Regions from separate parts of the Streptomyces sp. NPDC059142 genome, predicted to be linked through region 3. Evidence: riboswitches for the same ligand, from Rfam matches in the RefSeq annotation. Region 3 holds a riboswitch; each other region holds the start of a gene.
The links. Region 3 has a riboswitch for cyclic di-AMP ahead of ACFXPK_RS14715 (NlpC/P60 family protein). Riboswitches for the same ligand answer to the same signal wherever they lie in the genome.

Region 1 (7,529 bases), on a different contig from region 3:
CCGTCAGATCCGCCGCGGTGGTGAACGCGGAGATCCGCGCGCTGTGGGCGCGCGCGGGCAGCGCGCTGTCCTCGGCCGAGCAGGAGCGCTACCAGCGGCTGCTGGTGGAGTGGGCCGCGGCCGTACGGGCGGACGTGGTCGAGGCCGCGTAGCGCGGCGCCTTTCCCGGCGGTCCCACGGGAAAAGGGCGGCTCCACGGGAAAGTGGTCATGACCGTGCTCCGGATGGCGTAGAGTTGCATTCAACGGCGCGGGGTGGAGCAGCTCGGTAGCTCGCTGGGCTCATAACCCAGAGGTCGCAGGTTCAAATCCTGTCCCCGCTACTGGAAGAAAACGAAGGCCCGGATTCCTGGTGAATCCGGGCCTTCGTCGTGCCCGGAGCCATGGGGGAGACCGGGGCTTGACCTTTACGTAACGTCAACTTCTACCGTGAACGTCATGGAGTGGTCGATCCAGGACATCGCGAAGAAGGCCGGCACGACGAGCCGTACCCTCCGGCACTACGGCGAGCTGGGACTGCTGGAGCCCAGCAGGACCGGCGCCAACGGGTACCGGTACTACGGCCAGGAGGCCCTGGTCCGGCTCCAGCGGATCCTGCTGCTGCGGGAGCTGGGGCTCGGGCTGCCGGAGATCGCCCGGATACTCGACGGCCGGCAGGACACGGCCGCCGCCCTGCGCGGCCATCTGGACCTGCTGGAACAGGAACGCGAGCGCATCGGACGGCTGATCACGTCGGTGCGGACCACTCTCCACAAGACCGGGAACGGAGAGGAACTCATGGCGGAAGAAGTGCTGGACGGCTTCGCGCACACGCGCTACGAGCGGGAGGTCACCGAGAGGTGGGGCCGTCCCGCCTACGAGAGGAGCGACCGCTGGTGGCGCTCGCTGAGCGGGGAGGAGCGCCGGGCGTTCGGGGCGCGGCACGAGGCGATCGCCCGTGACTGGGGGCGTACCGCGGCGGCCGGTCACGGCGCCGCGAGCGAGGAGGCGCAGGCGGTCGCCCGGCGTCACTGCGACTGGCTGTCGGTGACCGTGGAGCCCACCAGGTCCTATGTCATCGGCGTGACGGCCATGTACGTCGATGATCGACGTTTCACCGCGGCGTATGACCAGTACGGTGAAGGTACGGCTGTGCTCGTGCGGGACGCCATGAAGGTGTACGCCGAGCGCCACCTGACCGACTGAGCTTCTGTACAACGGTGCTCCGTGGTCCCAGTACCGGTCCCCTACCGGTCTTTCGTAGCCCAGTCGGCCGAGGGCGGGTCGCTGCCCGGCGCGGCAGCGACCAGCCTGGGTGGAGCGCGGTACCGTCCGCAGCCGTCGGCGGACCGGGCAGGAGACGACTGGTGGGGAAGCTCAGGAAGATCGGAGAGCGCCTCGGCGGCAGGAGCAGGCGGGACGCCGACGGAGCGGGTGTCCTCGGTGCCGACGGCGCCGGCTTCTGGGCGACCACGGGCAACGGGCGCGACCACCGGCGCGACCCCGCCCGCAACCTCGCCCAGGTGGGCGAGGCGGCGCCGTACGGGCCGCACGGACCGTACGGGTACGCGGCGCGGCGTCTCGCCGGGCGCCGGCTGGTCCGGTTCCTGCCCGCGCTGGTGATCATCGGCGGGGTGGTCCTGGATCTGGCGACCCCGGCGCGGGTGACCGGGGCGCCGCTCTTCGCCGCCGCCCCGCTGATCGCGGCGCCGTTCTACCCGATGCTCGGCACCCTGACGGTGGCCGTGGTCTCCCTCGTGGCCGAGGCGGTGCTGCGGGTCCACACGGACACGCTCTTCTCGGTGGTGTCGTACAGCGAACTGCTGACGGTGCTGCTCGTCTCCGCCCTCGCGCTCTACATCAACGGGGTCGTCAGACGCAGCGGCGAACGGCTGGCGTCCGCCCGCATCATCGCGGAGACCGCCCAGCGCGCCGTGCTGCCCAGACCGGCGGAGCGGATCGGCGGGCTGCGGATCGCGGCGCGGTACGAGGCGGCGCAGGAGGGCGCGTTCATCGGGGGGGACCTGTTCGCCGTGCAGGACACGCCGTACGGGGTACGGCTGGTGGTCGGCGACGTACGGGGGAAGGGGCTGGAGGCGGTCGAGGCGGTCGCCGTGATCATCGGGTCGTTCCGGGAGGCGGCGGAGCAGGAGAGCTCGCTGGAGGGTGTCGCGGAGCGGCTGGAGCGCTCGCTGCTGCGGGAGGGGACGCGGCGGGACGGGCTGGATGTCTTCGAGGGGTTCACCACGGCCGTACTGGCGGAGATCCCGCACGGCGAGGACGTCGTACGGCTCGTCAACCGGGGCCATCCCGAGCCGCTGCTGATGTGCCACGACGGGGCGGTCCGGATGCTGGCGACGCGCGATCCGGCGCTGCCGCTGGGCATGAGCGAGCTGGGCGCGTGGCCGGACCGGGCGGAGCAGTCCGTGTACCCGGACGGCGCGACGCTGCTCTTCTACACGGACGGGCTCACCGAGGCGCGCGACGCCCGGGGGGTCTTCTACGTACCGCGTGAACGGCTCGACGGGCGGATCTTCCAGGGGCCCGACGAGATGCTCCAGGCGCTGATCGACGACGTACGGCTGCACACGGGCGGCGGCAGTCAGGACGACATGGCGCTGCTGGCGGTGAGCCGGCCCGCGGAGGGGGAGCCGGAGCGGCGCAGGACGATGCGGATCGTGCCCTGAGGGCAGCCGGTGATCGCGCCCCGACGGGAGCCGGGGGCGGTACGGCTCCGGCCGTCCGGTCGCGGAGGGTGATCGGTACGTACCCCTCCGCATAACATATGACATACCGTCAGGTATGTGGAGTGGATCGATCTGCTCAGGTTGTCGATCAACTCGCCCTGATGTGGACTCTTGTGTCCCGGTACATCCGATGCGAAGTCGTTAACGATCACCGGGAACAGCTTGGAATAAAGCCCTGGTCTCTATTAACGTTCGATAACGCAGCGCGGTCGTCCCAGCCGTCGTCAGAGATGGCACCGTGCGCGTGCGCCGAATCCCGCGAGGGAACCGGGGAACCACCAATTGGGGTGAATCGGGAGCTACTTGCCGTCCTGGACGGCAGGGGGCCTCCGTAGGAGACCTTCCTGCTCCGAACCCGTCAGCTAACCCGGTAGGCGAGAAGGAAGGAAAGGAGCACGCCTCAGTGGCGTCCAACCAGCCTGCCCCCACGGCCACGGCGACCTTCGCACCCCACTCCTTCGGCAGCGGCGGTGAGAACGAGGCGCCCGGCACCTGGGGGGAGTGGAACCCCACCGAGGAGTCCGTCCGCCCCGTACGCGGCAAGCACCGCGTCGCCAAGCAGCGCAACGGACTCGCCCGCAGCTCCACCGTCCTCGGCGTCGGTGTCATCGCCGCCGTCGGCGCGGGCGGCATCGCCACCGCCCAGGACAAGCCCGCGGTCTCCATATCTCTGCCCGATGCCATCGCGGACAATCTTCCCGACGCCAAATCCCTGCCGGGGATGGGCTATCTCGGCTCGGACGACTCCGACTCCGAGGTGCTGGCCGGCGCGCCGCTGACGACCGCCGGGCTGACGGCCTCGGACACCGAGCAGGGCGCCACCGACGCCGGCGAGGCGCTGCGCGCCCGCATCCTCCAGCAGGCCGAGCGGCAGCAGACCGAGGCCGACGCCACGCAGAAGGCGGCGGCGCAGGACGCGGCGGCCGAGAAGGCCGCGGCCCAGGCCAAGGCGCGCCAGACCGACGCCGAGAAGAAGATCGAGGCGGCCAAGAAGAAGGCCGAGGCGGAGGCCAAGGCCAAGGCCGAGAAGGAGCGCCTCGCCAAGCTGGCGGCCAGCTACTCGCTCCCCACCTCCTCGTACACCCTCACCTCCTCCTTCGGCCAGTCCGGCTCCCTCTGGTCCTCCGGCTACCACACCGGCCTGGACTTCGCGGCGCCGACCGGCACCCCGATCAAGGCCGTGCACAGCGGCACCGTCAAGTCGGCCGGCTGGTCGGGCTCGTACGGCTACCGCACGGTCCTGGAGCTGGATGACGGCACGGAGATCTGGTACGCGCACCAGTCCTCCCTCTCCGTCAGCGCCGGGCAGAAGGTCTCCACCGGTGAGGTCATCGGCCGCGTCGGCGCGACCGGCAACGTGACCGGGCCGCACCTCCACCTGGAGGTCCACACGGCGGGCGGCACGGGCATCGACCCGATGGCCTGGCTGAACGGCAAGGGCATCAACCCCTGAGACGCGCCCCCGCCCTCGCGGGGGACTCCTCCGGCGAGGGGCTCCTCCGCAAGGGACTCCTCCGAGAGGGACCCCTCCGCGAGGGACCCTCCGCGGAGGATCAGTACTGCCGGTACGGGTTGTAGCCGTCGTAGTCGATGTACGGCGGCGGCACCCGCACCCGGCCCGTGGCCCGCGCCGCGTATGTCAGCGCGGGCCCGGCTATCTCCTTGCGTTCCCACAGGTGGTGCAGCAGCTCCTGCTCGCGCTCCACGAAGTCCGGGCCGACCCGGTCCCGCCCGGCCCGGTGGCGCAGGAACGCCAGGGACGTCGCGAACGCCTCGTACTCCCCGACCGCCCGCGCCGCCGCGCGGCCGTGGCCGCGGTTCGCGAACCCCCGCGCCATCGCCCGCGCCCGCATCGAGGAGAGCGCCAGAGGCGCGGCCGGGGGCAGCCACCCCGCCGCGGCGTACGCGGGCAGCTCGGCGGCGAGCGTCCGCAGCTCGCGCTGGCGGCTCCAGATCACCAGCCAGGTCAGCAGCCCGAAGACCGGCACCATGAACGCCCCGTACACGGCGTAGAAGCCGAAGGGCCCGAAGAGCGACGCCGAGGCGTTCCACAGCGCGTGCATGCCCATCGCGAGGACCAGCCCGAGCAGCGGCAGCACCACCCGGCGCACCTTCTGGTGCCGGGCCGCCACGGCCGCCAGACCGAAGCCGATGCCCGTCGCCGCCGTGAAGAGCGGGTGCGCGAACGGCGACATCACGACACGGACGAAGAAGGTCGCCGCCGTGACCGAATTCAGCCCGGAGTGCCCCTGCGTCTGGTCCTCGCCGAAGGCGTTGCCCAGATAGAGGATGTTCTCCGTGAAGGCGAAGCCCGTGGCGCTGAACCCCGCGATCACCACGCCGTCCACCAGTCCCGTGAAGCTCCGGCGGCGGAAGAGGAAGATCAGCAGGATCGCCGTGGCCTTGGCGCTCTCCTCGACGACCGGCGCTATCACCGTGGCGCCCAGGGACTCGGCGCCGGCCGGGTCGGCGGTGGCGGTGGCGATCCACTCCGTCGCGAAGGAGTTGGCGATGATCGCGACGAGCGCCGCGGCGAAGGCGCCCCAGGCGAACGCGAACAGCAGATTCGTCCACGGTCCCGGCTCCACCCGGTCCAGCCAGCGGAAGGCGGCGGCCAGCAGCGGTACGGGCAGCACGGCGAGCCCCAGCCCCACCAGGAAGCCCTGGGGCCCGGTCTGTTCCCGGACGAGCGCGAGGATCACCAGCGCGCAGAGCGCCAGCACCGTGATCAACGCCCCGGCCCTGACCCCCCTGTTGCGCCAGAGCGCGCGCGTCGGCCGGTAGCGCCTGCGGGCGGGCGGGGGCACGGCGCTCCACAGATCGCCGCGCAGCTCCTGCTGCTCGTAGACGGGGATGGCCGGGTGCGGGTCGAGGCGGTGCGGGGACGGTTCTGACACCTGATGACCCTAACGAGGGACACTGACACCTGGCGATCACCCCGGGTGATCCCGGGGCCCGGCATCCGGTCCGGAACCCTCCCGGCAGGGGCCCTACGGGCCTTTTGGGTCTTACGGGTCTTACGGCGCCCGGCGGAACAGCAGGTCGTGCACCACATGCCCCTTGTCGAGCCCCTGGCCCTCGAACCGGGTCAGCGGGCGGAACGCGGGCCGCGGCGCGTAGCCGCCGTCCGGCGCCGTGTTCCCGAACCGCGGATGGGCCGTCAGCTCGGCGAGCATCTGCTCGGCGTACGGCTCCCAGTCGGTCGCGCAGTGCAGTACGGCCCCGGGCTTCAGCCGGTCCGCGGCCAGGTCCAGGAACTCCGGCTGGATCAGCCGGCGCTTGTGGTGGCGCTTCTTGGGCCAGGGGTCGGGGAAGTAGACCCGTACCCCGTCGAGCGAGGCGGCCGGCAGCATCTCCCGGAGCAGGATGATCGCGTCGCCGTTGGCCACCCGTATGTTGGACAGCCCGTTCTCCTCGGCGAGCCGGAGCAGATTGCCCTGGCCCGGGGTGTGCACGTCGACGGCGAGGATGCCGGTGCCGGGGTCGTCGGCGGCCATCCGCGCGGTCGCCTCGCCCATTCCGAAGCCGATCTCCAGGACGACCGGCAGCCCGTCGAAGAGCGCGGCCGGGTCGAGCACCCGCTGTCCGTCGATGTCCAGGCCCCAGGCCGGCCACAGCCGCCGCAGCGCCTCGGCCTGCCCGGTGGTCACCCGGCTGCGGCGCGGCTGGAAGCTGCGGATCCGCCGCTCGAAGTGCGACCCGGCGGGGTCGGCCGCGGGGCCCGTGCCCTCGGGGAACATCCGGCTCGCGGGACGGCTCGCGGGACGGTCCGCGGGACTGCTCGCGCTGCGGCTCGCTGTGGGGTTCTCGGTCATCTCGGCAATCCGGGCTGGTGGGAGCGGCTGGTGGTACGGGTGGGGGCGGCCGGGACCCGGTCGCGATGCCCCAATTCTACGGACCCCGGCGGACCGCCCCGGGGCCCTACTCCTGCGCCAGCGCCGCGAGCGCCCGGCGGGCCACCTCCCGGCCGATGGGCAGCGACGCGGTCGCCGCCGGTGACGGCGCGTTCAGGACATGGACCGTGCGGCCCGCCCGCCGGATCAGGAAGTCGTCCGCCAGGGTGCCGTCCCGCAGGACCGCCTGGGCCCGCACCCCCGCCGCCGCCGGGCGCAGATCGGCGTCCCGCACCGCGGGGAGCAGCCGCCGTACGGCCGCCGCGAAGGCCCGCTTCGACAGCGAGCGGCGCAGCTCGCCCGCGCCGTACCGCCAGTGCCGGCGCGCGATGCGCCACGACCCCGGCCAGGCCAGCGTCGTGGCCAGCTCCGCCGGGCGCACGGCGGCCCAGGTGTAGCCCTCCCGGGCCAGCGCGGGGACCGCGTTCGGGCCGACGTGGACGCTGCCGTCGACGGACCGGGTCAGATGCACCCCGAGGAACGGGAACGCCGGATCCGGCACCGGATAGACCAGCCCCCGGACCAGCTCCGGCCTGGCCAGCTCGTAGTACTCGCCCCGGAACGGCACGATCCGCATCCCCGGCTCGTCGCCCGCCAGCCGGGCCACCCGGTCGCACTGCAACCCCGCGCAGTTGACCAGGGCGCGCGCCCTGACCACCGCCCCGGACGCGGTGCGGACCGCGACGCCCCAGGGGCGCCGGTCGACGGCGGTGACCTCAGAGCCGTACCGTACGGACGCGCCCGCGGCCTCCGCCGACGCGGCGAGCTGCCGGGCGACCGCCGCGAAGTCGCAGACGCCCGTCGTGCCGACCTGGATCGCCGCGACGCCGCGTACCTGCGGCTCGTACTCCATGATCTGCGCCGGACCCAGCTCCCGTACCGGCAGGCCGTTCTCCCGGCCGCGCTGCACC
Region 2 (7,529 bases), on a different contig from region 3:
AAGGGGTTCGACCTCGCGCGGCTGCTCGCGGAGCGCGGCGCCGAGCGCTACGAGCTGCACACCAGACACCTCAACCACCAGCTCCCTCGCATGCTGCACACCATCGGCTTCGACCGGGTCTACGAACGGGCCGAGGGCGCCTACTTCTGGGACGCGGAGGGCAACGACTACCTGGACATGCTCGCGGGCTTCGGGGTGATGGGCCTCGGCCGGCACCACCCCGTCGTACGCAAGGCGCTCCACGACGTCCTCGACGCCTCCCTCGCCGACCTCACCCGCTTCGACTGCCAGCCGCTGCCCGGCCTCCTCGCCGAGAAGCTGCTCGCCCACAGCCCGCACCTGGACCGGGTGTTCTTCGGCAACAGCGGTACGGAAGCCGTCGAGACGGCCCTGAAGTTCGCCCGGTACGCCACCGGCCGCCCCAGGATCCTCTACTGCGGCCACGCCTTCCATGGGCTGACCACCGGCTCGCTCTCCGTCAACGGCGAGGACGGCTTCCGCGACGGCTTCGCGCCGCTGCTGCCCGACACCGCGATCGCGCTCGGCGACCTCGACGCGCTGGAGCGGGAGCTGGCCCGCGGCGATGTGGCCGGACTCATCGTGGAGCCGATCCAGGGCAAGGGCGTCCACGCCGCGCCCCCCGGCTTCCTGCGCGCCGCCCAGGAGCTGCTCCACCGCCACAAGGCGCTGCTCATCGCCGACGAGGTGCAGACCGGCCTCGGCAGGACCGGCGACTTCTACGCGTACCAGCACGAGGAGGGCGTGGAGCCGGACCTCGTCTGCGTCGCGAAGGCCCTCTCCGGCGGTTACGTGCCCGTCGGCGCGACCCTCGGCAAGGACTGGATCTTCCGGCGCGTCTACTCCTCGATGGACCGGGTCCTGGTCCACTCCGCGAGCTTCGGCTCCAACGCCCAGGCCATGGCGGCGGGGCTGGCCGTGCTGTCGGTGCTGGAGGACGAGCAGGTCGTCGCGGGCGCGCGGGCCACCGGCGAGCTGCTCAGATCCCGGCTGGCCGCCCTCGTGGACCGCTACGAGCTGCTGCACGAGGTACGCGGCCGGGGGCTGATGATCGGCATCGAGTTCGGCCGGCCCGACTCGATGCGGCTGCGCGGGCGCTGGGCGATGCTCCAGGCCGCGCGCAAGGGGCTCTTCGCCCAGATGGTCGTCGTACCGCTGCTCCAGAAGCACCGGATCCTCACCCAGGTCTCCGGCGACCATCTCGAAGTGATCAAACTGATTCCGCCCCTGACCATCGGGGAGCGCGAGGTGGACCGCTTCGTGACGGCCTTCACGGCCGTGATGGACGACGCACACGCCGGGGGCGGACTGATGTGGGACTTCGGGAGGACACTGGTGAAGCAGGCCGTCGCCAACCGATAGCCTTTTGCCTCCGGGGCAAGAAATTTGCCCCGGAGGAAAGTTCCTGGCGCAATGGACGTATGAGCACACCCTCCGCCGGAGAGGCGGCCGACGCGCTGTCCGACCAGCTTCCCGACGTCGCGCCGCGCCTGCGTGAACTGCGCCGGGGCCGCCGGCTCACCCTGGAGGCCGCCGCCCGGCGGGCGGGGCTCTCACCCGCCCATCTCTCCCGGCTGGAGACGGGGCGCAGACAGCCCTCCCTGCCCATGCTGCTGGGTCTGGCCCGGATCTACGGAACGACCGTCTCCGAACTGCTCGGCGAGGCCCCTCCGGAGCGCGAGCCGATCGTCCGGGCCGGCCGCGCCGAACCCGTCGAGGCCGACGGCTGGACCTACCACCAGGCGGGCGGCTCCGGCCGCGCCATGCAGCCGCTGCGGCTCCAGGTCCCGTACGGGGCGCAGGGTGACCTGGTCCGCGTCCACCCCGGTGAGGAGTGGCTCTACGTCCTCGACGGCCGGCTCCGGCTGAGCCTGGGCGACACCCTGCATCTGCTCGGCCCCGGGGACAGCGCGCACTTCGACTCGCTCACCCCGCACCGCATCGCCGCGGCCGGCCCCGAGGGGACCGAGCTGCTCTTCGTCCACACCCTGCTCCAGAGCCCCGCCGCCGATCTGTGCCTCGGTGGCCCGGCCCCCCGTGTCTGACCCGCTGAGAGAGGTCCCCACCATGTCGGAGACAGAGCAGCCGGCGCCGCGCGAAGGCGCGCCGGAACATGTGATGAACGAGGAGAAGAAGTTCCCGCGCGGACTGGTGATCCGGCTCTTCGCCTATCTGGTCGCCGGCCATGTCTTCGCGGCCTTCCTCTATCTCCTCTTCGAGCTCGGCGCCCAGGGGCAGTGACGGCCCGGCCGTGCCGGAGCGCCCGCGGCGTCAGCCCTCGTCGAGGAGGCGGGCGCGCAGCCGTTCGCGGGTCCCGGGTGTGAGGCCCAGGCCGTCGGAGAGATAGCGGTCGGTGGAGCCCCAGGTCCCCTCGATGGTCTCGAAGGCGGCGGCGAGATAGTCGGCGCGGGCGTCGAAGAGCGGGCTGATCAGCGCCGACGCCTCCTCCGGCAGCGCGGCGGGCGTGCGGTCGGCGCGGCGGAAGAGGTAACGGCGGTGCGGGTCGTTCGACTTGAGGTAGTCCGCCTCGATCGCCTCCGGCTCCACCCCGACCGCGAGCAGCACCACGGCCACCGAGAGGCCGGCGCGGTCCTTGCCCGCCGCGCAGTGCAGCAGCGCGGGGAGACTGTCCTCCGCGAGGGCGTGCAGCAGACGGCCGTGCTCCGCCGTGCGCTCCGTGACGATCGCGCCGTACGAGCGGATCATCCGGGCCGCGGCCCTGCCCTCCCCGAGCAGCTCGCGGAGCTGTTCGAGGTCGCCGTGGCGGACCAGCCGCCAGAACTCGGCGCCGTCGGCCGGGTCGGAGAGCGGGATGTTCACGTGACGTACGCCCGGCAGCGCCACGTCCGTGCCGTCCAGCCTCAGATCGGCGGAGTTGCGGAAGTCGAAGATCGTGTGGAGTCCGAGGCCGGTGAGGAAGGCGGTGTCCTCGACGCCGGCGTGGGCGAGATGCCCGCTGCGGTAGAGCGCGCCGTACCGCACCCGCCGTCCGTCCCCGGTCGGAAGGCCGCCGACATCACGGAAGTTGCGTACTCCGGACAGCTCGGGCTCGGTGGACGGGACCTGCGGCGACTGCTGCGTCACGCCTGCTCCTCCGGATCTGCCGTCGGCGCCGATCGCCGGCGGAGTCGGCTCCCGACCCTACCGACGTCACGGCATCCCCTGGCGCGCGGGGCGGTTCGGCGGAACGGCCGGGGGACGTCCACGCACGGACCGGTCATGCGGGGAGGAAACGCCCAAACACACCTCTGTCCGGATTGACTGATTCCGCATAACCTGCCCCGGTCGCGGGGGAGATGGGGCGCGTCTCGTGAGCAGGATCATATCCGTGACGTTCCGTGGTGACGGCGCGAAAGGGAAAGGCCCGCTCGAAAGGGAATTGGAGGCGGAACTCCACGCAGGGTGACGGGCGATCTTCCCCCGGAAGGACCCGGGCGCCGCCGACGGAAAAGGGTGGCTTGTTCCGGCCGTCCCACTCGCCTACGTTCACCCTCAATCCGAGCGGAACGCCGAATCCTGCCGCCGCCTCGGGGACACCATCCACCCATTCACGCGTGGCAGGAGCGGGGGACCCAGGTAGTACGCCGTTCCGGTGCTCCGGCATCAGGACGGCTCGGGGTGAAGTCGCGCACCACGCGCGGCCGGGCAGCTCCAGCCCGAACCCGACAGCTCACCTCGTAGGCGCCGGAGAGGAATTCGCCATGCCCGCGAAGGGTAAGCACCGCCGCCCGAAGACCAACCCGCTCTCGCGCGGATTCATCGCCGCAGGAACGGGCGGCGCCGCCATCGCACTGCCGCTCATCGGCGCCACCGGCGCGCACGCCGCGCAGCAGGCCGCGCCCGCCGCCGCTCCGCAGGCCGCGCCGGCCACCGCGCACACCGCGCAGAACCTGCCCGCCGCCGCCCCGCAGAGAGGCGCCGCGACGCAGGTCACCCGCTCCGAGGGCACGAGCGTGCGCACCTACGCGGTGGTCGCCGGTGACTACCTCTCCAAGATCGCCGACGAGCAGAACGTACGCGGCGGCTGGCAGCGGCTGTACGAGGACAACCGCCAGGCCGTCGGCGCCGACCCCGGGCTGATCCACCCCGGCCTGAAGCTCACCATCGGCGGCAGGAACGCGACCGCCCGTTCCGAGGCGCCCGCCGCCTCGAAGCAGTCGAGGACCGAGTCGAAGCCCAAGGCGTCCACGTCGTCGAAGGCGCCCTCGTCCGGCACCTCCTCCTCCGCGGCCAAGAAGGCGGCGCCCGCCGCCGAATCGGCCGCGCGGACCAGCGCCTCCGGCTTCACCCTGCCGGTCGACGGCGTCGGCGTCGGTACGGCGTACCGCGCCGCGGGCGGAAGCTGGTCCAGCGGCTACCACACCGGTGTGGACTTCGTGGCCTCCACCGGCACCACCGTGAAGGCGGTCGGCGCGGGCACCGTCGTGACCGCGGGCAGCGGCGGCTCGTACGGCAACCAGATCGTCATCCGGCACGACAACGGCATGTACTCCCAGTACGCCCACCTCTCCTCCCTCTCCGTCTCGGCCGGCCAGAGCGTCTCCACGGGGCAGCAGATCGGGCTCTCCGGGGCCACCGGCAATGTGACCGGGCCGCACCTGCACTTCGAGATCCGCACGGGACCGGAGTACGGCTCGGACGTCGACCCGCTGGCCTTCCTCCGCCAGAACGGCGTCTCCATCTGACCCGTCCGACGCACACCGAGGCACCCGCATTTCCCGTACGGCCCGGCACCGATAAGTGCCGGGCCGTACGGGATTTCGCTATTCCCACTTGAAAGAAAATTGACCGATGGTCTTTCTCACCCCACGTCAACCCCTGCCTACGGTCGCGTAGGTCACATGGCCGGGTGGAAAATACCCTGCTGTGGCAGACGATTCGAGAGCAAGAAGAGACAAGATATTCGGGTCGTACGCGGCGATCGGTGACAGCTTCACGGAGGGTGTGGGAGATCCAGGACCCGACGGGCTGTTCGTCGGCTGGGCGGACCGGCTCGCGGTCCTCCTCGCCGACCAGCTACCGCTCTCCGGTGCGACGGCCGACCCCGTCCACGGCGACTTCCGCTACGCCAACCTGGCCGTACGCGGCCGGCTCCTCGACCAGATCGTCGCGGAACAGATCCCCCGGGCCAAGAAACTCGCCCCGGACCTGGTGACCTTCTGCGCGGGCGGCAACGACATCATCCGCCCCGGCACCGACCCCGACGACGTCGCCGAGCGCTTCGAGCGGGCCGTCGCCGATCTCACCGGCGCCGTCGGCACGGTCATGCTGGCCACCGGCTTCGACACCCGCCGCGTGCCCGTCCTGCGCCATCTGCGCGGCAAGATCGCCACGTTCAACGAACACACACGGGCCATCGCCGACCGCTACGGCTGCCCCGTCCTCGACCTCTGGTCCTTGAGGACCGTCCAGGACCGGCGGGCCTGGGACGGCGACCGGCTGCATCTGTCGCCCGAGGGCCACACCCGGGTCGCGCTGCGCGCCGGACAGGTGCTCGGCGTCGACGTCCCCGCCGACCCGGACCAGCCGTGGCCGCCGCTGCCGCCGCGCGGCACGTTCGAAGTACGGCGCGACGACATCCACTGGGCCCGCGAGTATCTGGTGCCCTGGATCGGACGGAGGCTGCGCGGCGCCTCCTCCGGCGACCACATCGAGGCGAAGCGGCCGGACCTGCTGCCCCTGGAGCACTGACACGGCCCGGGTCCCGGGCGGCGGGGGCGTCGTGACCTCACGCCCCCGCCGGGATCCGCTCCAGCACCCCGCCCGCGAAGACGTCGTACAGCGGCAGCGTCTCCAGATGGACATAGCCGATATGGCAGTCGCACACCGCCAGCGGACAGGCCCGCGGCGCGAGCGCGCGCCGGTACGAGCCGTCGTAGAGATTGCCCAGCTCGGCGCGGACGAAGTGGCAGCGCCGTACCGTGCCCTCACCGTCCACCGAGATCACCGACTCGCCCGTGCGGCACGGCAGTCCGGCCGAGCGGTGCGGATGGCGGCTGTACGGGAAGAGCGGATCCAGCTCCGTCCACCGCGCGGCCTCCTCGTCCGTGTACGTGTGTCCCTCGGCCGCGTTGATCCACAGGTAGACGTGCGGGGGCAGCTCGGCGCGCAGCCGGCGTGCGTGCTCCAGATGCTCGTCCAGTCCGACGACCCCCACGCTGTACCGGATCCCGCGCGCCGCCAGCTCATGGGCCTTGGTCAGGAAACGTTCGTACGGCGTCTGCCCCGGGTGGTACGTGCACCACAGGGCGAGCTTCGCGGGATCGGCGTCCGCCAGCCCGTCGGTACGGAAGCTGAGATTCGTCTGGACGGCCACCCGGCGGATGTGCGGCAGCAGCGAGAGTTCGGTGAGCGCCCGCCGGTACCAGGAGCGGACCATCCCCTCGCCCCAGGGCGTGAACAGCACGGAGAGCCGGTCGTCCGTGGCGGCGGCCGCCCACGCGGTGAACCGCTCCAGGGCCGCCCGGTCGGCACGCAGCCGCTCCGGGCTGTCCCGCCGCTTGGCGAACGGGCAGTACGGGCAGTCGTAGTCGCAGGAGGCGAGCGGCCCGCGGTAGAGGATCGTCAGGTCCATGGGGCTCCCTTCGGGGCGTTCGGAACGCTTCGGCGGCGGCCCGCGCCGGGCCGCCTCGGCGGTCTACTTCGAGGCGTACGCGGCCATCGCGGCCCGTACGGCGGGCGAGAACAGCGCCGGGCCCAGTGCGTCGGAGTGCGCGAGCCCTTCGGGGGAGAGCCGCAGCAGCCCGGGGCCCGCACCGCTGTCCAGCCAGCCGAGGGCGGCGAACCGGTCCAGCTCCGTCCCGAAGTCCTCGGCGGGATCGGCGCCGAAGCGCGCGCGGTACTCCGCCACCGCCATGCCCCGGGCCTGGAGCAGCGACTGGAGCAGATGGCGGCGGCGCGCCTCGTCCCCGTCGACCCGGCGGCCCACCTCGGCACGGGAGAAGTCCTCCGTCCGCGTGTAGGCGTCGATGATCGCCCGTATCGCGCGCATGTCGACGGCGTAGTCGAAGGAGTAGTGCAGGCGCGAGGTGTACGAACGGGCCCCGCAGCCCAGCCCGATCATGCCGTCGGTCTGGCACGCGTAGTCGTCGGCGCCCTGGGGAGGCGCGTCCCGGCGGCGGAACATCCGCATCGACACCTGCTCGTACCCCTCGGCGAGGAGATGGTCCCGGCCCTGCCGGTAGAGCCCCAGCCGCTGCCGGTCCCACCGGGCGTCACTGCCCGCGCCGAGCTTGCCGAGGCCGGTGAGCGGTCTCACGTACAGGGGGTAGAGATACAGCTCCTCGGGGCGCCAGGCGAGCGCCGCGTCCAGCGAGCGGCGCCAGGTCGCCGGGGTCTGGCCGTCGATGCCGTAGATGAGATCGATGTTGAGGACCGGGATGCGGGCGTCCCTGATCCGGCCGAGCGCGGCCTCCACCTCCGCACGGCGCTGCGGGCGCACCGCGGCCCGCGCCTCCGCGTCCACGAAGCTCTGCACCCCGATGCTCAGCCGGGTGGCGCCCCGCTCGGCG
Region 3 (7,529 bases):
CCGTTGTACTGCTCGGTGGCGGCCTCGGCCTGCGTGTACAACGCGTCGACCTTGGCCTTGATCTGCGCGGGGGTGAGCCGGGGCTCGGTGTGCGCGGGTCCCGCCGCCGTGGCGGTCGCGGCACCGGCGAGCGCGAGCGTCGCGGCGGTGCGGCCGGCCTGGCCGGTGAACGGGCGTTGTCTGGGCTTTCGGTGCGCTGCCACGGGGGCGGGGTCCGTTTCCTTCGTCTCCGTCGATTCCGTGCGGTACGGCCGCCCGGTACGGCCGGGGAGGGGCCGCACGCAGGACGTTAGGACGCCGGATCACGACTCGGCCTCGGCATGGCGGGAATTGGCGGGAGGTGAAGGTTCCGGAGCGCTTCCTGATCAGGATCGTCCGTCCGGAGTGCGCACTTGTGCCCTTCCGGACGGACCCGATCGATCATGGAAGTAAGCCTCACCTCACCGAGGAGGGGTGATACGGCCCGGCTACGCTCCCGGCATGGACGTACTCATCAATGTCTTCGTCGCCCTGCACATCATCGGCATAGCCTCGCTGCTCGGCGGATTCCTGACGCAGACGAAGGCGATGAGCGCCGGGACGGCGCGCTTCACCCCTCCGATGCTGCACGGAGCGCTGACGATGCTGATCACGGGGATGGTGCTGGTGGGCCTCAGCCAGGCCGACGACCAGGCGCTCAACAACATCAAGCTCGGCGTCAAGATGGCCGTCCTGGTCGTGATCCTGGGCATCGTGTACGTGAAGCGGGACGACGAGGCCGCCGCGAAGCCGCTGTTCGGCGCGGTGGGCGGGCTGACGGTGGCGAACATCCTCATCGCCACCCTCTGGACCTGATCCCGGCGCTCCGTCCCCCGCGTGCGCGGGGGAACCGGAGGCCGGGGACGGACCGCTCAAGGACCCGCCGCATACCGGACCCGAGGACCCGCCGCAGACCGAACCCGAGGCCCGGCCGGAGACCCGGGCCGTAGACCGGACCCCAGGGCCGGCCGGAGACCCGGGCCGGAGATCCGACCCGAGGCCCGGCCGGTGACCGGGCCGGGGGTCAGGCCGGGCGGACGCTGCCGTAGATCGGCATGTAGTAGATCGATTCCTCGCGTACGTTCGCGCCCGGCTTGGGCGCGTGGATCATCATGCCGTCGCCGATGTAGATACCGGCGTGGCTGAGGTCGTCGTAGAAGAAGACCAGGTCGCCCGGGAGCAGGTCGTCGGTGGCGACGCGCGTGCCGGTGTTCACCTGGGCGGCGGTGGTGCGCGGCAGCTCGACGCCCGCCGCCTTCCAGGCAGCCTGGGTCAGCCCCGAGCAGTCGTACGAACTCGGCCCCGAGGCGCCCCAGACGTACGGCTTGCCGATCTGGGCGGCGGCGAAGGCCAGCACCTTGGCCGCCTTGGCCGCGTACGTGGCGGCCGGGTCACCGCCGGTCCCGGCCTCCATGGCGGTGCCGCCGACCGCGACCGGAACCGTACCGCCGACGGTGCTCGCCGCCGCGAGACCGCCCGCGTCGGTGACCTGGGGCTGTCCCGCCTCGCGCCGGCGCTCCGCCTCCGCTTCGGCCTCCGCCTTGTCGCGGGCCTCCGCCTTGGCCTGCGCCTCCGCCGCGCGCCGGGCCTCTTCTTCCCTCTTGCGCTCCAGCGCGGCCAGCCGCGCCTGCTCCTCCGCGGTGAGCCGCGCCAGCAGCGCGCGGGCCTCGGCGAGCTTCTTCTGGATGCTCTCCTTGCTGTTCCGCAGGGAGGCGGGCGACTCGTCCGGATCGAGGCTCATGGCGGCCCGGTCCCGCTCCTCCACCGCCTCCGCGTGGCGCGCCGGGGGCTCCGCGACGGTGCTCCGCCGACGGTCGGTCGGCGCGTCCACCGCCCCGCTCCGCCCGGCGTGCGGCTGCGGGCCGTCCGTGAACGCCAGGGTGGCCGCCGGGGTGCCCGCGGCTTCCCCGGGCCGTGCGGCGGGGGAGGAACCGAGCGTACGGCGCGCCTCGTTCAGCTTGTCCGCGCTCTTGGCGACGCCCTCGATGACCCGGTCGACCGTGCGCTTCTGCTTGGCCGTGGTCTCCTTCGCCCTGCTGTACGTCTGCGACTCTCCACCGGCCTGGCGGTACAGGGCGTCGACCTTCTTCTGCACCTCTTCGACCGACGGTTTCGAATCCGCGGGCGCGGCGTCCGCGCTTTGCGTCGACAGCAGCGTGACCGAGGCGATGGCGGCCGTCGTCACTCCGACCGCGGAAGAGTTGGGGCCTACTCCGCTACGGCTGCGCGACTTGCGATGCGACGCCAAGTTCGGCATCTCCTTCCGTGGACCGCCTACCGGGTTAGCTGTCGGGTTCGGGCGGAACGGAAGGCTGCCCTACGGGCCTTGTGCGTACGGCGAACGTACGGCCCGATTCACCCCGGTCGTGCAGAGTGGGTCCCCGGTTCCGAACTTCCTTGCGGAAAGCCCGGATTCGGCGTGGGCCGCCCGCTCGGCGCGGATCGCCATCAGAGGTACGGGCTGCCTGATCGAGCACGCTAGCCAAAATGTGGCGCTGATGTGAAGGTGGATGGCCGATATGCCCGATACATTTCTGTGACCATTTGCTCGTGTGGAGTGCAGGGAGCCCCCGTGCGGGGTATAGCGTCACGCTCCGTATGTGGACCGGGACCGTCCGGCTTCCCGGCCCGGCCCGCGGGGCCGACTTCCCCCACCGGCTTTCCCGGTCGGGCGCCGACTGTCAGTGCGGCCGCCTAGACTCGTTAAGCGATGAGCAGCCTCTTTGACGACAGCTTCCTGGCCGACCTCCAGCCCTCCGGCGACGAGCACCCCCCGCCGCCCGAGGACCAGGACGAGCACGCCCCGGAGCAGGTGCCCGACGACCTGTTCCAGGGCGCGTACGACGTGCCCCCGGCCCGGGACCCGTACCACCGCGACGGCGCGCCCCGCACGGTCATCGACCCCGCCTCGCTCCTCGAAGGGCTGAACGAGGAGCAGCGGGCGGCCGTCGTGCACACGGGATCGCCGCTGCTCATCGTCGCCGGGGCCGGGTCCGGCAAGACCCGGGTGCTGACCCACCGGATCGCGCATCTCCTCGGCACCCGAAGCGTCCACCCCGGCCAGATACTGGCGATCACCTTCACCAACAAGGCCGCGGGCGAGATGAAGGAGCGCGTCGGCCAGCTCGTGGGCCCGCGCGCCCAGGCGATGTGGGTGCTGACGTTCCACAGCGCCTGCGTACGGATCCTGCGGCGCGAGTCGAAGCGGCTCGGGTTCACGTCGTCGTTCTCGATCTACGACGCCGCCGACTCGAAGCGGCTGATGGCCCTGGTCTGCCGCGATCTGGACCTCGACCCCAAGCGCTATCCGCCGAAGTCCTTCAGCGCCAAGATCTCCAACCTGAAGAACGAGCTGGTCGACGAGGAGACCTTCGCCGGGCAGGCGGTCGACGGCTTCGAGAAGACCCTCGCCGAGGCGTACCGGATGTACCAGGCGCGGCTGCGCGAGGCCAACGCTCTGGACTTCGACGACATCATCATGACCACCGTCCACCTGCTCCAGGCGTTCCCCGACGTCGCCGAGCACTACCGGCGCCGCTTCCGGCACGTCCTGGTGGACGAGTACCAGGACACCAACCACGCCCAGTACACCCTCGTACGCGAACTGGTGGGCCCCTCGGGCGAGGGCGAGGACCCGGCCGAGCTGTGCGTCGTCGGCGACGCCGACCAGTCGATCTACGCCTTCCGCGGCGCCACGATCCGCAACATCCTCCAGTTCGAGGAGGACTACCCGGACGCGACGACGATCCTGCTGGAGCAGAACTACCGCTCCACGCAGACGATCCTCAGCGCGGCCAACGCGGTCATCGAGCGCAACGAGAGCCGCCGCCCGAAGAACCTGTGGACCAAGGCCGGCGCGGGCGCCCAGATCACCGGCTACGTCGCGGACACGGAGCACGACGAGGCGCAGTTCGTCGCCGACGAGATCGACCGGCTGACGGACGCGGGCGAGGCCAAGGCGGGCGATGTCGCCGTCTTCTACCGGACGAACGCGCAGTCCCGTGTCTTCGAGGAGATCTTCATCCGGGTCGGCCTGCCGTACAAGGTCGTCGGCGGAGTGCGCTTCTACGAACGCAAGGAGGTCCGGGACGTCCTGGCCTATCTGCGTGTCCTCGCCAATCCGGAGGACAACGTACCGCTGCGCCGGATCCTTAATGTGCCCAAGCGCGGCATCGGGGACCGCGCGGAGGCCATGATCGACGCCCTGGCGCTCCGGGAGAAGATCACCTTCCCGCAGGCGCTGCGGCGCGTGGACGAGGCGTACGGCATGGCGGCGCGCTCCGCCAACGCCGTCAAGCGCTTCAACACGCTCATGGAGGAGTTGCGTACGGTCGTCGAATCGGGCGCCGGACCGGCCATGGTCCTGGAGGCCGTACTCGAACGGACCGGCTATCTGGCCGAGCTTCAGGCGTCGACCGACCCGCAGGACGAGACGCGGATCGAGAACCTTCAGGAACTGGCCTCGGTGGCGCTGGAGTTCGAACAGGAGCGCAGTCAGGCCGCCGCGACCGCCGGTGACGGCGGCGACGCGGACGCGGGCGGAGAGGGCGGCGGGGACGGTACGGACGCTGCCGCCGCCCCGGCCGCGACACCGACCCTCGCCGAGTTCCTGGAGAAGGTCGCGCTGGTCGCCGACTCCGACCAGATCCCCGACGAGGACGAGGACGGCTCCGGTGTCATCACGCTGATGACGCTGCACACCGCCAAAGGCCTCGAATTCCCGGTGGTGTTCCTCTCGGGCATGGAGGACGGCGTCTTCCCGCACATGCGCGCCCTCGGCCAGACGAAGGAGCTGGAGGAGGAGCGCCGACTCGCGTACGTGGGCATCACGCGCGCCCGTGAACGGCTCTATCTGACACGGTCGTCGATGCGCAGCGCCTGGGGGCAGCCCTCGTACAACCCGGCTTCGCGGTTCCTGGAGGAGATCCCGGGACACCACATGGAGTGGAAGCGGACCGGCGCGCAGATCCCGGCGGGTCCGACGTCCGGGATCACGTCGTCGCTCTCCTCCTCGGCGTCGCGTTCACGGTCGGGCGGCGGGCCCTCGGGCTTCGCGACGCGGCGCGCGAGCGACAAGCCGGTGATCGCGCTGGTGGTGGGGGACCGGGTCACGCACGACCAGTTCGGCCTCGGCACGGTCATGGAGGTGACGGGCGTGGGCGCGGACGCGCAGGCGACGGTCGACTTCGGGGACACCAAGCCCAAGCGGCTGCTGCTGCGGTACGCGCCGGTCGAGAAGCTGTAGGGACGAGGCAAGGAAGAGCGCCGCGGCCGGTGGGCCGCGGCGCTCGCCTCTGGCTGTGCTGTTCTGTGCCGCGTGACCCGGCTACGTCGGGTCGAGGCTGTGGCTGCGGAACCAGGACAGCGGGTCGATCGCCGAGCCGCCGCCGGGCCGTACCTCGAAGTGCAGGTGCGGTCCTGTGGAGTTGCCGGAGTTGCCGGAGTAGGCGATCACGTCACCGGCCTTGACCGAACCGGAGCGGATCTTCGTACTGCTGAGGTGGCAGTACCAGGTCTCCGTGCCGTCCGGGGAGGTCACGATGGCCATGTTGCCGTAGGCGCTGTTGTACTGCGTGCGTACGGTGCCGTCGGTCGCGGCCATGACCGGTGTGCCGTACGAGACGGGGAAGTCGATCCCGGTGTGCATGGACATCCAGTTGACGCCGGCCTGGCCGTAGTACGCGCTGAGTCCGTGCTGCGAGACGGGGAGGGCGAACTTGGGGCGGGCCGCCTCCTTGCGCGCCGCCTCTTCGGCGGCCCGCTTCCGCTCCTCGGCCTTCCGCTCCTGGAGGTCGATCCGCTCCTGCGTGCGGCTGGCGCGGTCGCCGAAGTCGCGGGCGTCGGCGCTGAGCGCGGCGAGCTGGGTGTCCAGCTTGTTGTTGGCCGCCGCGGCGACGGGCTTGGCGGAGGCGGTGTCCTCGGCGGAGGCCGTGGTGGTGGAGTCGTCCTTGGTGTCCTCACCGGTGAGTCCGCCGACGGAGGCGGCGGCGATACCGGCGACGCCCATCACACAGGCGGAGGGCACGGCGACGGTGAGGAGGGCGGAGCGCTTGGCGGGGGTACGGCGCCGGCCTCGGCTGCCGTTCCCGGCGCCGCCGGCCCGGCGCACGGGGCGCGGGGTGATCGTCACCGCGGGCGTGGCCATCGTGGCCGCCGTGTGCAGCGAGTCGGGGTCGTCCTCCGGCGTGGCCGGTTCCACGGGGTTCTCGGCGTCCGGGGCGAAGTCGTCGGCTCCCGGACGGTGTTCGGCTTCGGCTCCGGGGCCGGTCTCCGGTGCGGTGACCGTCTCGACGGCGCCGGTGTCGTAGCCCTGCTGCTCGGTCTTGTAGACCGGCTCCGCCTCGTAGCCCGGTTCGGCGGTGTAGCCGGGTTCGGGTTCGTAGCCCGGCTCCGCGTCGTAGGCCCGTTCAGGTTCGGGGCCCGGGGCGCCGTACGCGTACGGCGCCTCCTCGGGCGTGGTGCCCGTGCCGTTCCAGGCGGTCGCGTCGTACGAACCGGTGTCGAACGACGGCGCGTTCCACTGGGCGGTCGCCTCGTAGGAGAACGGTGCCGCTTCGAACTGCGCCGCTTCGAACTGGGCGGTTTCCAGGGCGGCGAGCTGCGCCGGGTCGAAGGTGGCGGTCGGCGTCGCCCCGGGCGTGTCGTAGCCGCTGTACGAGACGCCGTCGAACGCCGTGGTGTCGAACTGGCCCGTGTCGCCGGGGCCGTTCGGCTGGACGACCTGGTGCCAGGCGCCGGAGCCCCACTCGCCGGTGGCGTCCTGCGGATAACCGCCGGTGACGGGGGAGTCGGGGGTGACGGTCGGCCACTGGCCGCTGGTGTCGTACCCCTGCGCGCCGTACGCGTCGTAGCCGGTGGCCTGGTGGTGAGCGCCGGTGTCCCACTGGGTGTTGTCGTACTGACCGGAGTGCCCGGCGTGCGGGTGTCCGGCCTGCATGGGGTCACCGTGCAGAGGATCGCCCTGTGCGTGGTCGGCCTGCACGGTCGCGTACTGGCCGGTGGCGGCGGAAGTGTCGCCGTACCCACCCGTGCCACCCGAACCGTCCGGCAGCGAGCCGAAGAGGGGATCTGTCTCGAAGCTGCCGTTCTGGTAACCGTCGTAAGCGGTGTACCCGGCGTGGGCGTGCTGGTCGTTCACCAACTTCTCTCTCGCCTCGGCAGCAGAACCAGGCTCTGGGAAATCGGGTCCTGTGTGGAAAGGGCCCCCAGAGGGAAAGCAGTGGCCGCGACTGTACCCGGCGGTATGCGACGGCGACAATCTTCCGCGAGTTTCGTGCTTTACGGAAACGGGCATTCGGCCGTGTTTCGGCGAACTGTGGGCGCAGGCTTGGCCATACGTTCGAAATGCGTTCGAGTGTGAGAGTGGGGCCAGGCTCCGCGGATCAGGCGACGGAAGCGGATCCGGAACCCTCGGCCGGAGGTGTCGGCACGGAATCTTCACCGGAACTGGTCGCAGGGGTCGATCCGTCGAGCGCGTGCCGGATGCCGGCGGCGACCCCCGAATGGATCGG

Region 1: another riboswitch for cyclic di-AMP. It lies ahead of ACFXPK_RS15685 (M23 family metallopeptidase); the one in region 3 lies ahead of ACFXPK_RS14715 (NlpC/P60 family protein).
Region 2: another riboswitch for cyclic di-AMP. It lies ahead of ACFXPK_RS21165 (peptidoglycan DD-metalloendopeptidase family protein); the one in region 3 lies ahead of ACFXPK_RS14715 (NlpC/P60 family protein).

What each region holds. Positions count from the first base shown of each region.
Region 1 covers NZ_JBHZDA010000035.1:48,796-56,324, forward strand. The annotation lists gene ACFXPK_RS15665 (hypothetical protein) at 1-152, shown strand, start outside; tRNA gene ACFXPK_RS15670 (tRNA-Met) at 249-322, shown strand; gene ACFXPK_RS15675 (MerR family transcriptional regulator) at 438-1,184, shown strand; gene ACFXPK_RS15680 (PP2C family protein-serine/threonine phosphatase) at 1,502-2,665, shown strand; cyclic di-AMP (ydaO/yuaA leader) riboswitch at 2,963-3,117, shown strand; gene ACFXPK_RS15685 (M23 family metallopeptidase) at 3,129-4,178, shown strand; gene ACFXPK_RS15690 (PrsW family intramembrane metalloprotease) at 4,279-5,622, opposite strand; gene trmB (tRNA (guanosine(46)-N7)-methyltransferase TrmB) at 5,743-6,540, opposite strand; gene lhgO (L-2-hydroxyglutarate oxidase) at 6,647-7,529, opposite strand, start outside.
Region 2 covers NZ_JBHZDA010000059.1:11,635-19,163, reverse strand. The annotation lists gene ACFXPK_RS21185 (aspartate aminotransferase family protein) at 1-1,380, shown strand, start outside; gene ACFXPK_RS21180 (helix-turn-helix domain-containing protein) at 1,440-2,063, shown strand; gene ACFXPK_RS21175 (DUF6126 family protein) at 2,086-2,259, shown strand; gene ACFXPK_RS21170 (tyrosine-protein phosphatase) at 2,290-3,102, opposite strand; cyclic di-AMP (ydaO/yuaA leader) riboswitch at 3,550-3,715, shown strand; gene ACFXPK_RS21165 (peptidoglycan DD-metalloendopeptidase family protein) at 3,720-4,703, shown strand; gene ACFXPK_RS21160 (SGNH/GDSL hydrolase family protein) at 4,885-5,709, shown strand; gene ACFXPK_RS21155 (STM4011 family radical SAM protein) at 5,747-6,592, opposite strand; gene ACFXPK_RS21150 (STM4012 family radical SAM protein) at 6,656-7,529, opposite strand, start outside.
Region 3 covers NZ_JBHZDA010000032.1:39,021-46,549, forward strand. The annotation lists gene ACFXPK_RS14705 (NlpC/P60 family protein) at 1-203, opposite strand, end outside; gene ACFXPK_RS14710 (hypothetical protein) at 481-834, shown strand; gene ACFXPK_RS14715 (NlpC/P60 family protein) at 1,043-2,275, opposite strand; cyclic di-AMP (ydaO/yuaA leader) riboswitch at 2,274-2,448, opposite strand; gene ACFXPK_RS14720 (ATP-dependent DNA helicase) at 2,729-5,263, shown strand; gene ACFXPK_RS14725 (peptidoglycan DD-metalloendopeptidase family protein) at 5,345-7,156, opposite strand; partial or broken gene ACFXPK_RS14730 (lipase) at 7,401-7,529, opposite strand, start outside.